One region of the Xenorhabdus aichiensis genome, then DNA from elsewhere that is predicted to be linked to it. Evidence: predicted binding sites of a transcription regulator. Region 1 holds the regulator's gene; each other region holds the start of a gene.
What was found. The regulator CRP, encoded in region 1, controls carbon source genes, mostly activating them, when cyclic AMP is high. The targets are predictions, from matches to a motif close to ATGTGANNNNNNTCACAT.

Region 1 (3,190 bases):
CTTATTTTGCTCTGTATTGCTGATTACGAGAAAGATAGTCCCAACTTTTATTGATAAGGAGTCTGTTCTTATGTCTGCCAAACACCCTGTCATTGCCATAACGGGTTCTAGCGGAGCCGGAACAACAACGACCAGTGTGGCGTTCCGCAAGATTTTCCAACAACTTGAAGTTACTGCCGCACTCATCGAAGGGGATAGTTTCCACCGTTACACCCGTCCTGAAATGGATGCCGAGATCCGTAAGGCGAAAGAGCAAGGCAGGCATGTCAGCTATTTTGGGCCAGAAGCCAATGATTTCAGCATGTTGGAAAAGACATTTTGTAACTATGGTGAAACAGGCACTGGCCGCTGCCGGAGATATCTCCACACCTATGATGAAGCGGTGCCTTACAATCAAGTACCGGGTACATTCACTCCGTGGGAATCACTGCCATCAAACACCGATATTCTGTTTTATGAAGGGTTGCATGGCGGCGTTGTTACTCCACAGTATAATGTCGCCAGCTATGTTGATTTGCTGATTGGTGTCGTCCCCATCGTCAACCTTGAGTGGATACAGAAACTTATCCGTGATACCAGCGAACGTGGCCATTCAAGAGAGGCGGTCATGGATTCCGTGGTGCGTTCGATGGATGATTATATCCGCTATATTACGCCACAGTTTTCCCGTACTCATATCAATTTCCAGCGCGTTCCCACAGTTGATACCTCTAACCCCTTCTCCGCCAAGGCTATTCCATCTCTGGATGAAAGTTTTATCGTGATTCGTTTCCGTGGCCTGAAACAAATTGATTTCCCTTATTTATTGTCAATGCTTCAGGGGTCATTTATTTCCAGTATAAATACCATTGTCGTTCCCGGCGGAAAAGTGGGGCTGGCCATGGAGTTAATTATGGCTCCGTGGGTTCAGCAATTACTGGAAGGCAAAAAAATTTCTTGATTTAAACGCAATTTATTTTTTAATTAAACAGGTAACAAAAAATAACGTTGCCTGTTTTACGCAAATAAGCATTTCAGTAACAATAAAAACAGATTATAAAGAGAAAATTCAGTAAGGTAAAACGCGTAAAAGCAGTACAATATTTACCAAAGTACCCGCAGCCTCTTACACGATAAAAAAGTCATTCAGCCGTTCCCGTCTTTATGTTTTTTCTCCTTTTCCCTTTGGAAATATTGGCATTACTCGATTTCCTATAAGTCGTAGAGCAATAAAGACGACGCTCCAAATAGATTTCTGTTAATCTGGCGGGCTGAAGCGATACAGGGGGAGACAGAAACGTTTTCCTGTGTTACAAACGAAGTTACAAGCGAAGTTACAAGCGAAGCTGGCAAGATATATAGGTTAAGATTAAGACACCCGTATTTTGGTATGATTATAATCTATATAAAATTCCCGCTTGTCAGTTTTTCAGCAAGTTAATATGTTAAGCTATTGACTTTATAAAGCCAGCCGGGTGAGGAAAAACTGTTCCTCACGTCATCAAGGCGGAAATAACAACAGAGGATAAAGCGAATGGTTCTCGGCAAGCCACAAACAGACCCTACTCTTGAATGGTTTTTGTCACACTGCCATATTCACAAATATCCATCCAAGAGCACGCTTATTCATCAAGGCGAGAAAGCAGAAACGCTTTACTATATTGTTAAAGGTTCAGTTGCTGTTCTAATAAAAGATGAAGAAGGCAAAGAAATGATTCTCTCTTATTTAAATCAGGGAGATTTCATTGGTGAGCTTGGATTGTTTGAAGAAGGAAAGCTGCGTACTGCATGGGTACGAGCTAAAAGTGCCTGTGAAGTCGCTGAAATTTCCTACAAGAAATTTCGCCAACTCATTCAGGTCAACCCTGATATTCTGATGCGTCTATCCTCTCAGATGGCAAAACGCTTACAAACAACTTCAGAAAAAGTCGGTAACCTAGCATTTCTGGATGTCACAGGCCGTATTGCCAAGACGTTAATGAATCTGGCCAAACAGCCTGATGCAATGACCCATCCTGATGGTATGCAAATAAAAATTACACGTCAGGAAATTGGCCAGATTGTCGGGTGTTCCCGCGAAACAGTTGGCCGCATTCTGAAGATGTTAGAAGATCAAAACCTGATCTCTGCTCATGGCAAAACCATTGTAGTATATGGAACCCGCTAGTTCCTGAAATTGCTCTTGAAACTGAGCCAGCGCAACCCTTATCCTGCACTGGCTTTTTTGTTGCTTCCTTTGTCTTATCTGTGCAATGGCAGCATCAAGCCCCGTTCCGCCGCTTTCTGTAACACTTCACTGGCCTTGCCCTGATATTCCGCTGGCGCAGACGTGATTTCCCTCACCTTATTTTTATATTTGCCATATCACAGTGAAATAATAGTCACCAAATATGAATAAAAAATCACATAAGGGCAAATAAAAAAACAGCCGGTGAGGAAAATGCGATAGTATCTGGTTAATATCTGAGAAAATTATTCAACAAATCATGTCCCTGTTCACTGAGAATGCTTTCAGGGTGAAATTGCACACCTTCCAATGGCAAAGTACGGTGACGTATTCCCATAATTTCATCTACATTACCGTTATGCTGACTCCATGCGGTCACTTCAAACGACGCTGGCAGGGTTTCAGCAGCAATCACCAGAGAATGATAACGGGTAACAGTCAGTGGACGGTTCAATCCTTTGAATACTCCTTGTTGATTATGGTGGATCAAGCTGTTTTTTCCGTGCATCACCTCGCGGGCTTTGACCACACTCGCACCAAAAGCCTGCCCAATAGCCTGATGCCCGAGGCACACACCGAGGATTGGCAACTTGCCGGCAAAATGCGAAATGGCCTCTAGTGAAATCCCTGCTTCATTTGGCGTACAAGGCCCCGGCGAAATCACTAAATGTGTGGGCGCCAACTTCTCGATATCTTCAAGCTGTAATTCATCATTACGCTTAACTAAAACATTTGTCCCTAACTCGCAAAAATATTGATATAAATTGAATGTAAAAGAATCGTAGTTATCTATTATTAATAGCATAGGAGTATATCCTACTGATTTTTATAGTTTTATATATTGCCCTACCCTAGCGGGCATTGTGCATTCTGTATTTCGATAAAATCAGGTAAAGCAGCATCAACAGCAGCGGGACGCTCATCATACCACAGACGTATTTTTAAAATAGTAGGATAGCTTACCAGCAAACAGCAGCATTCACC
Region 2 (3,190 bases), on a different contig from region 1:
TTGTTTTGAACGATTAGTTAGTTCGTTTGTTGGCGAGCGGACTTGGTTCCTTGAAGATGTTGCCATGATTATGCACAACAGCAACAGTAGAGTTCCTTCTCTCCGCACTATACTTTCTTCAGCTTTTACTGCCCCGGCGGGCATCAACTTAATCCATAAAGCCTTGGCACATCATTATTTGAACATGTAAATACCGAATAATTCGTGCCATAAATCACACTAATCGAATGAAAATTGCAATGATAAACATTTTTTTGTGATTTATATCACATCAAAACAGTTTCAGAAAAAACAAAAGCAGGTGAGATTATCTCACCTGCATTCAATTTGATACGCGATTCCTGCGTTTTATAACGCGAGGAAGAACCCAGCAATGGTTGCACTCATCAAGTTAGAGAGTGAACCGGCCAGTACGGCTTTCAGACCAAAACGTGCAATGTCTCCACGACGATTTGGCGCCATACCGCCTAAACCACCCAACAAAATAGCGACAGAAGACAAATTGGCGAAGCCACACAGCGCAAAGGAGATAATCGCTTTGGTATGATCGGAAAGCACTTGCAGACCTGCAGCCTGAACTACCTCGTTCGGTTTCAGATATTCGCCAAAGTTCATGAACGCCACGAACTCATTGACGACCACTTTCTGGCCGATGAAAGAACCTGCAATAGTCGCTTCATTCCACGGTACACCAATCAGGTAAGCGATTGGTGAGAACACCCAGCCCAAAATCAGTTCCATGGACAATTGAGGATAGCTGAACCAGCCACCGATACCACCCAGCATACCATTCAGCAAGGCAATCAAGGCGGTGAATGCCAGCAGCATTGCTCCCACGTTCAGAGCCAGTTGCATACCCGATGCCGCACCTGATGCCGCAGCATCAATGATATTGGCAGGGCGATCTTCAGCCGCAATCAGCGACATGGCATCGTCGGTGTCGCGTGTTTTTTCCGTTTCCGGCACTAACAGTTTCGCAAATAGCAGGCCACCCGGAGCTGCCATGAATGAAGCGGCAATCAGGTATTCCAATGGAACGCCCATCGATGCGTAGCCAGCCAATACTGAACCTGCCACAGAAGCCAAACCACCACACATGACAGCAAACAGTTCCGATTGAGTCATGGTCGAAATATAAGGACGGACAACCAGCGGCGCTTCAGTTTGGCCGACGAAAATATTTGCAGTCGCAGACAGAGATTCGGTTCGTGATGTTCCCAGCAGTTTTTGCATGCCACCACCGAGTATTTTGATCACAATCTGCATAACGCCGATGTAATACAGGACGGCAATAAGTGAGGAGAAGAAAACGATAATAGGCAGGACGCGCAGAGCAAAGATAAAGCCACCGCCGCCGAACAGCTCAAACATTTTGTCGGAAACTAGTCCACCAAAGATGAAATCCGTTCCTTTCTGGCCGTATCCAATGACGTTGGAAACGCCTTTTGACATTCCAATCAGAATGTCTTTACCCGCTGGCACGTAAAGTACAAATGCCCCAATAGCAACCTGAATCAAAAAGGCGCCCAAGACTGTGCGGATCTTAATAGCTCGGTAATTACTGGAGAAAAGTACTGCGATAAAAATCAGCACTACCATCCCTATCAGGCTCATAATGAGTTGCATTGGAAGAATCCCTGTTCACTGAATGAATAATGAAAAAATATGCCAGTTATATTGTGAGTTCCTACCGGCATTGTGCGAGGCCGATTATACCTAGTAGTAAAAAAGAACAAGCAACTAACATCACAAATTAATACCGCAAAAAGTAATATAAAAACACAAAATGAGATCTAGATCACATAAATCCATCTAGTTTCTAAGGGATTAGATAATTTTGCGGTGAAAAAGGCAAAAAAAGGGATAAATGAGTAAAGAAGACCAATTAAGGATTATTAATATTTATTTAATACGGATACTCACTTCCTGTTACCCTAAAAAAACATATCATTTCTGTGGTTATAAGTCAGCTTAACGCAAATAGTGCCATGCTGTTGTGATAAATCTGGCCGGCCATTTCATCTGGAGATTCTCGACGCAATTCACACAACGCAGAAAAAACCTGTGCGACTCTTTCCGGTCGGTTCGGCTGCCCTTGGTATCCAGAGAGTGGCATATCAGGCGCATCCGTTTCCAACACAAGGGACGACAGAGGCAGTTGGGAAATTGTACTGCGTGTTTTTTGTGCTCTCGCGTAAGTCATCGTTCCCCCGACACCAATATAAAATCCCAAACGAATAAAAGCCTGTGCCTGAGACAGGCTACCAGCAAAGCCATGAATTACCCCCGTGCGTGGTAAGTCATGTCTTCGCAGTATGGCGGCCAGTTGATCATGGCTTTTTCGGGAGTGGAGTATCACCGGCAAATCGTGCCTTTTAGCCAACGCTAACTGCGCTTCCAGCACCCTTTTTTGTTTCTCAAACTGTGGCTCCGGCATATAAAGATCAAGCCCTATTTCTCCTACAGCCACACATTTGGGATTTTTTTCCTTCAGCTTCTGCGCCAGCTCATCCAAGTGAGAACCTTGATGCTCATTGATATACAGGGGATGCAGGCCAAACGCGGCATAGATGGAAGGATAATCATATGCCAGCGCAGCAACCCGCTGGAAATTCATTTGACTAACGGTGGGGACGATAATGGTTTCCACCCCCGCTTGCCTGGCTTGTTTCAGACTCGTTTGTTCATTCCCTGCAAAGGGAGGAAAATCAAAATGGCAATGTGTATCAATAAACATCTACTTATCCACGTCATCCAACATAATAGACCCTGTCAGCGGAATCACACCATCCTCCTGCACCTCTGTTACCGGACGATTTATGCTGTCCAACAAGCTATATCGCCTGAAACCATTGTGATTAACCCCATCATTATTTAAACCACTGCGACAAACACCATAACTTTTACGTTTTTCCAGCCCAAATTTCCCACCAACAAAGGTATGCCCAATGGTAGCCAAAAAGTATCGCCCACAGCGCCGCCCCAAATGATAATCCTGATTTAATGCACTGATTCGGCTTCCCAATGCCATCGTAGCCAATGGCGCAGGAGGATAAATTTCGAATACCTGCACATCATCCGGCGGGTTTTCGATAAATTGCTGCGTCCGGCTGTAACTCTTAGCATGGAGATTAATCATCTTGACCATCTTTTGCAGGCTACTGGCTTCCAGCCAGCGCTCCATCCGCTT
Region 3 (3,190 bases), on a different contig from region 1:
CGCGTTCCGGCAGTTTGCAAGAGCAAGTCGCGAACAAAATGCAGGAATGGTTTGACGCAGGTCTGCAACAGTGGGATATCACCCGTGATGCACCTTATTTCGGTTTCGAAATCCCTGACGAACCGGGCAAATTTTTCTATGTCTGGCTGGACGCGCCAATTGGCTACATGGGGTCGTTCCAAAACCTGTGCAGCAAACGTGATGACCTGAATTTCGACGAATTCTGGTCGAAAGATTCCGAAGCCGATCTCTACCACTTCATCGGTAAAGATATCGTTTATTTCCATAGCCTGTTCTGGCCAGCCATGTTGGAAGGCAGCAACTATCGCAAGCCGACCAACCTGTTCGTCCACGGCTATATCACAGTTAACGGCACGAAGATGTCCAAGTCGCGCGGGACGTTTATCAAGGCTGAAACGTACCTGAAGCACCTTGATGCAGATTGCCTGCGTTATTACTATGCTGCGAAGCTCTCCTCCCGTATTGATGACATCGATCTCAATCTGGAAGATTTCGTTCAGCGCGTTAACAGCGATATCGTGAACAAAGTGGTTAACCTTGCTTCACGTAACGCAGGTTTCATCAATAAACGTTTTGCGGGCAAACTGGCCGATCAACTTGCTGATCCTGCGCTGTACCAGCAATTTGTTGATGCGGCTGAAGGTATTGCGGAAGACTTCACCCACCGTGAATTCAGTAAGGCCATCCGTGAAATCATGGCATTAGCCGATTTGGCAAACCGCTACGTTGACGAACAGGCACCGTGGGTTGTTGCCAAGCAAGAAGGTCGGGATGCCGATCTGCAAGCCATCTGCTCAATGGGTATCAACCTGTTCCGCGTTCTGATGACTTACCTGAAGCCCGTTCTTCCAAGCCTGACTGACCGTACAGAAGCGTTCTTGAATACCGAACTGACTTGGGATGGCATCCGGCAACCATTGCTTAACCATGAAGTTTCACCATTTAAAGCACTGTTTAACCGTATCGAGATGGCAAAAGTTGACGCTATGGTGGCTGACTCCAAAGAAAGCATCAAGCCACAAAAAACCCTGACAGGCCCACTGGCCGATGATCCCATTCAGGACACCATCGCATTTGATGATTTTGCCAAGGTTGACCTGCGTATCGCACTGATCAAGCAAGCTGATTTTGTCGAAAGTTCAGATAAGCTGCTGAAACTGACCCTTGATCTTGGTGGTGAAACGCGTCAAGTCTTCTCCGGTATCCGTTCAGCCTATCCAGATCCAAAAGCGCTGGAGAACCGTCTGACAGTGATGGTAGCCAACCTCGCACCACGTAAGATGCGTTTTGGCATTTCTGAAGGCATGGTAATGGCGGCTGGCCCTGGTGGAAAAGAGATTTTCCTGTTAAGTCCAGACAGCGGTGCACAGCCGGGAATGCAGGTTAAATAACCATCAGATGCCTTGTGAAATTAAGGTATAATGATAAACAACAAAGCGGGCTCAAAAAAGAGTCCGCTTTTTAATGTGACGTATGGCACATTTACAGAGTTAGTCGTATGATAAAACCCTCGTTATATTGAGGAATTATGTTTATGTCTTTCCGAAACATGCTGGTGATAGGCTGGCAATACCTGCGTGCATTCGTGCTGCTCTATTTGTGCCTCATCGCGGGGAATATCATTTCAGCACTACTTCCCTTCTCTCTCCCCGGTAGCATTATTGGCTTACTTCTTCTGTTTTGTTTACTTGCATTCCAGCTTATTCCTGCATATTGGGTGAAACCGGGCTGTAGCCTGTTGATGAAAAACATGACATTGCTGTTTTTGCCCATCGGGGTGGGTGTTATGGATTATTACCCGCAACTTAGCCAGCAAATGTTCCCGATTGTTCTCTCCTGTATCGTCAGTACAATTATTGTCATGATTGTCGTTGCTTACAGTTCCCATTATGTCCATCGCGAACGCATCATTATCGGCGCTCAACGAAAAGAACCCGATCTCAGCTCCCCGCCATCACAACAATCGGACAAAAGATAAAAATGTTAAGCCATATCTGGTGGTCACTACCATTAACACTGCTCGTATTTTATTGCGCCAAAAAATTATCACGGCAACTCAAACTTCCCATCTTTAATCCATTGTTGCTATCGATGGCCGTTATCATTCCTTTGTTACTGATGACTCACACCCCCTATGAGCACTATTTTTCCGGTAGCAGGATCTTAAACGACTTACTGCAACCCGCCGTTGTCGCATTGGCCTTCCCTCTTTATGAGCAGCTCCATCAAATCCGTGCTCAATGGAAATCCATTATTAGCATCTGTTTTATCGGTAGTATTGTCGCGATGGTGACAGGTACAGCTATCGCGTTATGGGCGGGAGCCAGCCCTGAGATCGCTGCCTCTGTGCTGCCCAAATCCGTCACAACACCAATTGCCATGGCCGTTGCGGATTCCGTTGGCGGAATTCCTGCTATCAGTGCAGCTTGCGTAATTACTGTCGGTATTTTGGGCGCGATCTTTGGTCATAACCTGTTCAATCTTCTAGAAATAAAAACGTCGGCTTCAAGAGGATTGGCCATGGGAACGGCATCCCACGCTGTGGGTACGGCACGCTGCGCCGAACTCGATCATATTGAAGGTGCATACAGTTCTTTGGCGCTGATGACCTGCGGCATTATCACCTCATTAATGGCACCTTTTTTATTTCCTGTACTGCTTCATCTATTTGGCTAGTGTCTGGCTAGTTAGCAACTCGTGATCAAACGGTGAAAAAATTCATAAAAATAGTAAAAATTTGATATAAGTTACTAAAATAATGTATCTATTACGCTCATTTCACTGAATATATGGTGTTTATCACATTACAAACCTGAGCAGACATCCTAGAATGACCTCCAATTAATTTGGAGATCATTCTATGCAAGCTCGTTTTCACGCTATTTGGTCAGAAATTACCCCTAAACTGCAAGAAGCCCTGTTACCCTATATCGGCAATGACGATTTTCCAGCGATGCTGACCGCAAAGCAGGTTGAGTCAATCAGGCAAATCTGCGGTTTTGATGATCATGCGCTGGCACTTGCTCTATTACCACTTGCAGCGGCCTGTGCCATTACACCTATCTCGCATTTTTACGTCGGGGCAATCGCACGGGGAGAAAGTGGCAACCTCTATTTTGGTGCCAATATGGAATTTGCTGGAGTCCCCTTGCAGCAAACCGTTCATGCC
Region 4 (3,190 bases), on a different contig from region 1:
GATAGTGCAGACGTTTGAACGCTTTTCGGATAAGGGACATCGCTCTGGACTCGCTCAAAAACAGGGGAGCTTACCTGATGACCGCTTAATGCGACAGAACCCACCAGTCGTTATGCCCTGTTAATTGGTGCAATCGTCTTCTGAAAATAACAAGGGTAGAACCGGTATTTTCTGCATTACGTGATTGCTTTGATATTATGGGTGATTTATTGCCTGTTATTAGTGCAAATAACAGGCAGTAAAAAATGTGATGGGGGGTTTACTTTCCCCCTTTAGAAAGAAACACCGAGCTTTTGTGACAGACTCGGCGGTAGGGCGAGGTGATTTATTTTATTGCATACCGTTTGCAGATTTGTTTTGCGATTTAGTCAGCATATATAAGCGGAATAGGTAAATCAGCAGCATGGAAGACAGTAGGTTATTCAGTATTAACAGCACGATATCGGGCATGCTAGCGAAACCAAGAGCTATAATTAGTTTTATTGCAAACCATAGCAGTATGGCGGGGGCTAACAGACGCAGATTGGTAAACGCCAATTTCCAGCTTTCCTGCATGGATGAGAAAACACCTCTTCCTTTTTCAAGCAGAAAAACAGGGGCAAATGCAAATGCAATAGAAAGCAGTATGCCGGGAATGAACATTAACGCGTAACCTAATTGAATCAACAGGGTACAGATAAACATCAGCAAAAACATTTTAGGCAACGATCCTATTGATGATTTGCTGGCATGGAGCGCATTGGTTTGGTGCCCGTTAGAAATGGCATTGATAAGTAACAACACATTGGCGGTCAGCAATGTACTACCGAATATGTTGGAAAATAGAATACCGAATGCTGTGCGTAAGAACATTAACTGTTCTTCTGGCGTCAATTGCGCCACAAAATTTTTGACTCCTGTATTACCTGATTCTTTAAAGGCGTTTTGTATCTCAACCAGTAGTTTGAGCTGTTCACCATCAGGCATCAGGAGATGTTCAAGCAGTGCTGCCACCAACGCGGCCAAGACAGAGAGTATGAAAATATTCAACAGTTGGTTCTTAAAAAAGTTGAAGCTGTCACGATACAGGATATTTGCCGTGATGGGCATGAAAGTGGCTCCTATCAGATAAAACAACAATGATACTCAATTGTACCTTGTTCGGGGGATTATTGGATACCTAAAAGATAAAGCAGGTAACGGTTGAGGGACATTAACAGATAGAAGAGAGCAGGGGAGGTAATGGGTGATTTTTAACCAAATGATGGATCTATTAATGTTATGTTAATTAATTGGAATAGAAGTGATATTTTTTATCAACCTAATACTTGTATTCTTAATTATTATTGTTGGTTAAAAAATCATATAAAGATATAGCGTCGAATAGTCATAAGATTAATATCCAATTAATTTTGATTTAGATCAATTTGAAATATTTGGTAGATGAAATAATAAATTCATCAATACTTTATTTTGACAAAAATATTTAAAAGATGTGATCTGCCTTGGGTCACAAAGGTAAACAAACAGGTATATTTTTGGCTGATTTAAAACCACATAAATGGGATGGATAATGAAAAAGATTTCTGCGCTTGTATTGGCTGCGGCTGCGTTAGCTCCGTCATTGACCTTTGCTCATGAAGCAGGTGATTTCCTGTTCCGCGCGGGTACAGCAACGGTAAGACCGAATGCTGGATCTGATGATGTGTTAGGTCAGGGGTCTTTCGGCGTAAATAATAATACGCAGTTGGGTTTGACTTTTGGTTATATGATCACCGATAACATTGGTGTTGAATTATTAGCCGCTACACCTTTTCAGCATCGTGTCAATTTACCGAAAGCCGGTGATGTGGCTAAAGTTAAGCATTTGCCCCCAACTTTGATGGCGCAATATTATTTTGGCTCCAAAGAAAATAACTTACGTCCTTATGTGGGGATTGGTTTAAATTACACCACATTTTTTAGCGAAAAATTTAATGACAATAATGCAACCGTTGAAGCAGCGAAATTAAATAGTCTGGATCTGAAAGATTCTTGGGGTGTTGCTGGTCAGGTTGGTTTAGATTATCAGTTGGATAAAAATTGGATATTGAATACCTCATTGTGGTGGATGAATATCGAAACTGATGTGAGATTCAAAGCGGGTGATGCAGAACAAAAATATAAAACTCGCCTTGATCCATGGGTGTTTATGTTTGGTGTGGGTTATAAATTCTAACAGATTGATATGTAATATTTTATTAGATGGTAATAGAGTAAGTAAGTTCTATATGTGTTTGGCATAAGAGAGAACCAATGGGGCCTAATCTGCCCCATTTTTACGTCTGTGGATATAGGTTCTAACGGATTATCGAAGCTTGATTGAATTAATCACGGTATTGACACCCTTAATTCCTTTAGTGATTTGTATTGCACGTGTGACGTCTTCAGGAGAGCTAACGAATCCACTTAACTGCACACGGCCTTTGAAAGTCTCTACACTGATTTCTCTGGATTTTAGATTTTTGGCCTCGAGTAATGCTGATTTTACTTTGGCTGTAATGACGGTATCGTCAATGTAATTCCCGGTACTTTCTGTTGTTGCTGTTGGGGCACATGCAGAGATCGTCATCGCTATAACAGTAGCAACAAAAAACGTAGAGACTACTTTTAATAGTTTCATAATTATGCTCCGTTGATCTCAAGAACAATGCTTATTTATCGAAACATTATTCTCGTTTCTACTTTAGGTATCATGCCATTGTGTAATGGCCGTAATCAGAAAGTATTATTGAAAACAGGAAAACCTACAAATGATAGGGGAAATATTTATTCCCGGATGGTGATGGGTTGGCGGTAATAGCTTCCCCCATCAATAGATGATGGAGGAAGGGAGAAGATTAACGTTGTGTCGCGGTTTTCATGGTGCGGACAAACGTCACTAGTTTTTCCAGCATAATTTGGGGCTGGTTTAAATTATCTTCAATGATTTTTACCACGGCGGAGCCGGAAATAGCGCCAGCCGCGCCGCTATCGAGTACTGATGTGACTTGTGCGGGCTCCGATATGCCAAAACCTTGTAGTGCAGGAGCGGCATGATACTCTTTGAGCTTATTAACTAGGTGCGTTAGTGGATGTTCAGCTCGATTCTGAGTTCCAGTGACCCCGGCTCTTGACAGCAGATAAGTGTAACCTCGCCCACATACTGCTATTTCACGCAGTAGATCATCAT

Region 2: a site for CRP is predicted at 1,787-1,804, ahead of PSI22_RS13295 (NupC/NupG family nucleoside CNT transporter). Genes of this name have one in related genera too.
Region 3: a site for CRP is predicted at 1,486-1,503, ahead of PSI22_RS02775 (CidA/LrgA family protein). Genes of this name have one in related genera too.
Region 4: a site for CRP is predicted at 1,390-1,407, ahead of ompW (outer membrane protein OmpW). Genes of this name have one in related genera too.

The regions. Positions count from the first base shown of each region.
Region 1 covers NZ_JAQRFO010000008.1:46,321-49,510, reverse strand. Annotated here, with positions in the region: gene PSI22_RS05660 (phosphoribulokinase) at 71-940, shown strand; gene crp (cAMP-activated global transcriptional regulator CRP) at 1,514-2,146, shown strand; gene PSI22_RS05650 (aminodeoxychorismate synthase component II) at 2,436-3,011, opposite strand.
Region 2 covers NZ_JAQRFO010000028.1:39,370-42,559, forward strand. Annotated here, with positions in the region: gene PSI22_RS13295 (NupC/NupG family nucleoside CNT transporter) at 349-1,614, opposite strand; gene PSI22_RS13300 (TatD family hydrolase) at 1,967-2,737, opposite strand; gene PSI22_RS13305 (patatin-like phospholipase family protein) at 2,738-3,190, opposite strand, start outside.
Region 3 covers NZ_JAQRFO010000003.1:131,153-134,342, reverse strand. Annotated here, with positions in the region: gene metG (methionine--tRNA ligase) at 1-1,412, shown strand, start outside; gene PSI22_RS02775 (CidA/LrgA family protein) at 1,556-1,999, shown strand; gene PSI22_RS02770 (CidB/LrgB family autolysis modulator) at 2,002-2,697, shown strand; gene cdd (cytidine deaminase) at 2,882-3,190, shown strand, end outside.
Region 4 covers NZ_JAQRFO010000001.1:204,307-207,496, reverse strand. Annotated here, with positions in the region: one part of gene PSI22_RS00995 (IS6 family transposase) at 1-40, opposite strand, end outside; gene PSI22_RS00990 (YciC family protein) at 331-1,089, opposite strand; gene ompW (outer membrane protein OmpW) at 1,553-2,197, shown strand; gene PSI22_RS00980 (BON domain-containing protein) at 2,327-2,641, opposite strand; gene trpA (tryptophan synthase subunit alpha) at 2,859-3,190, opposite strand, start outside.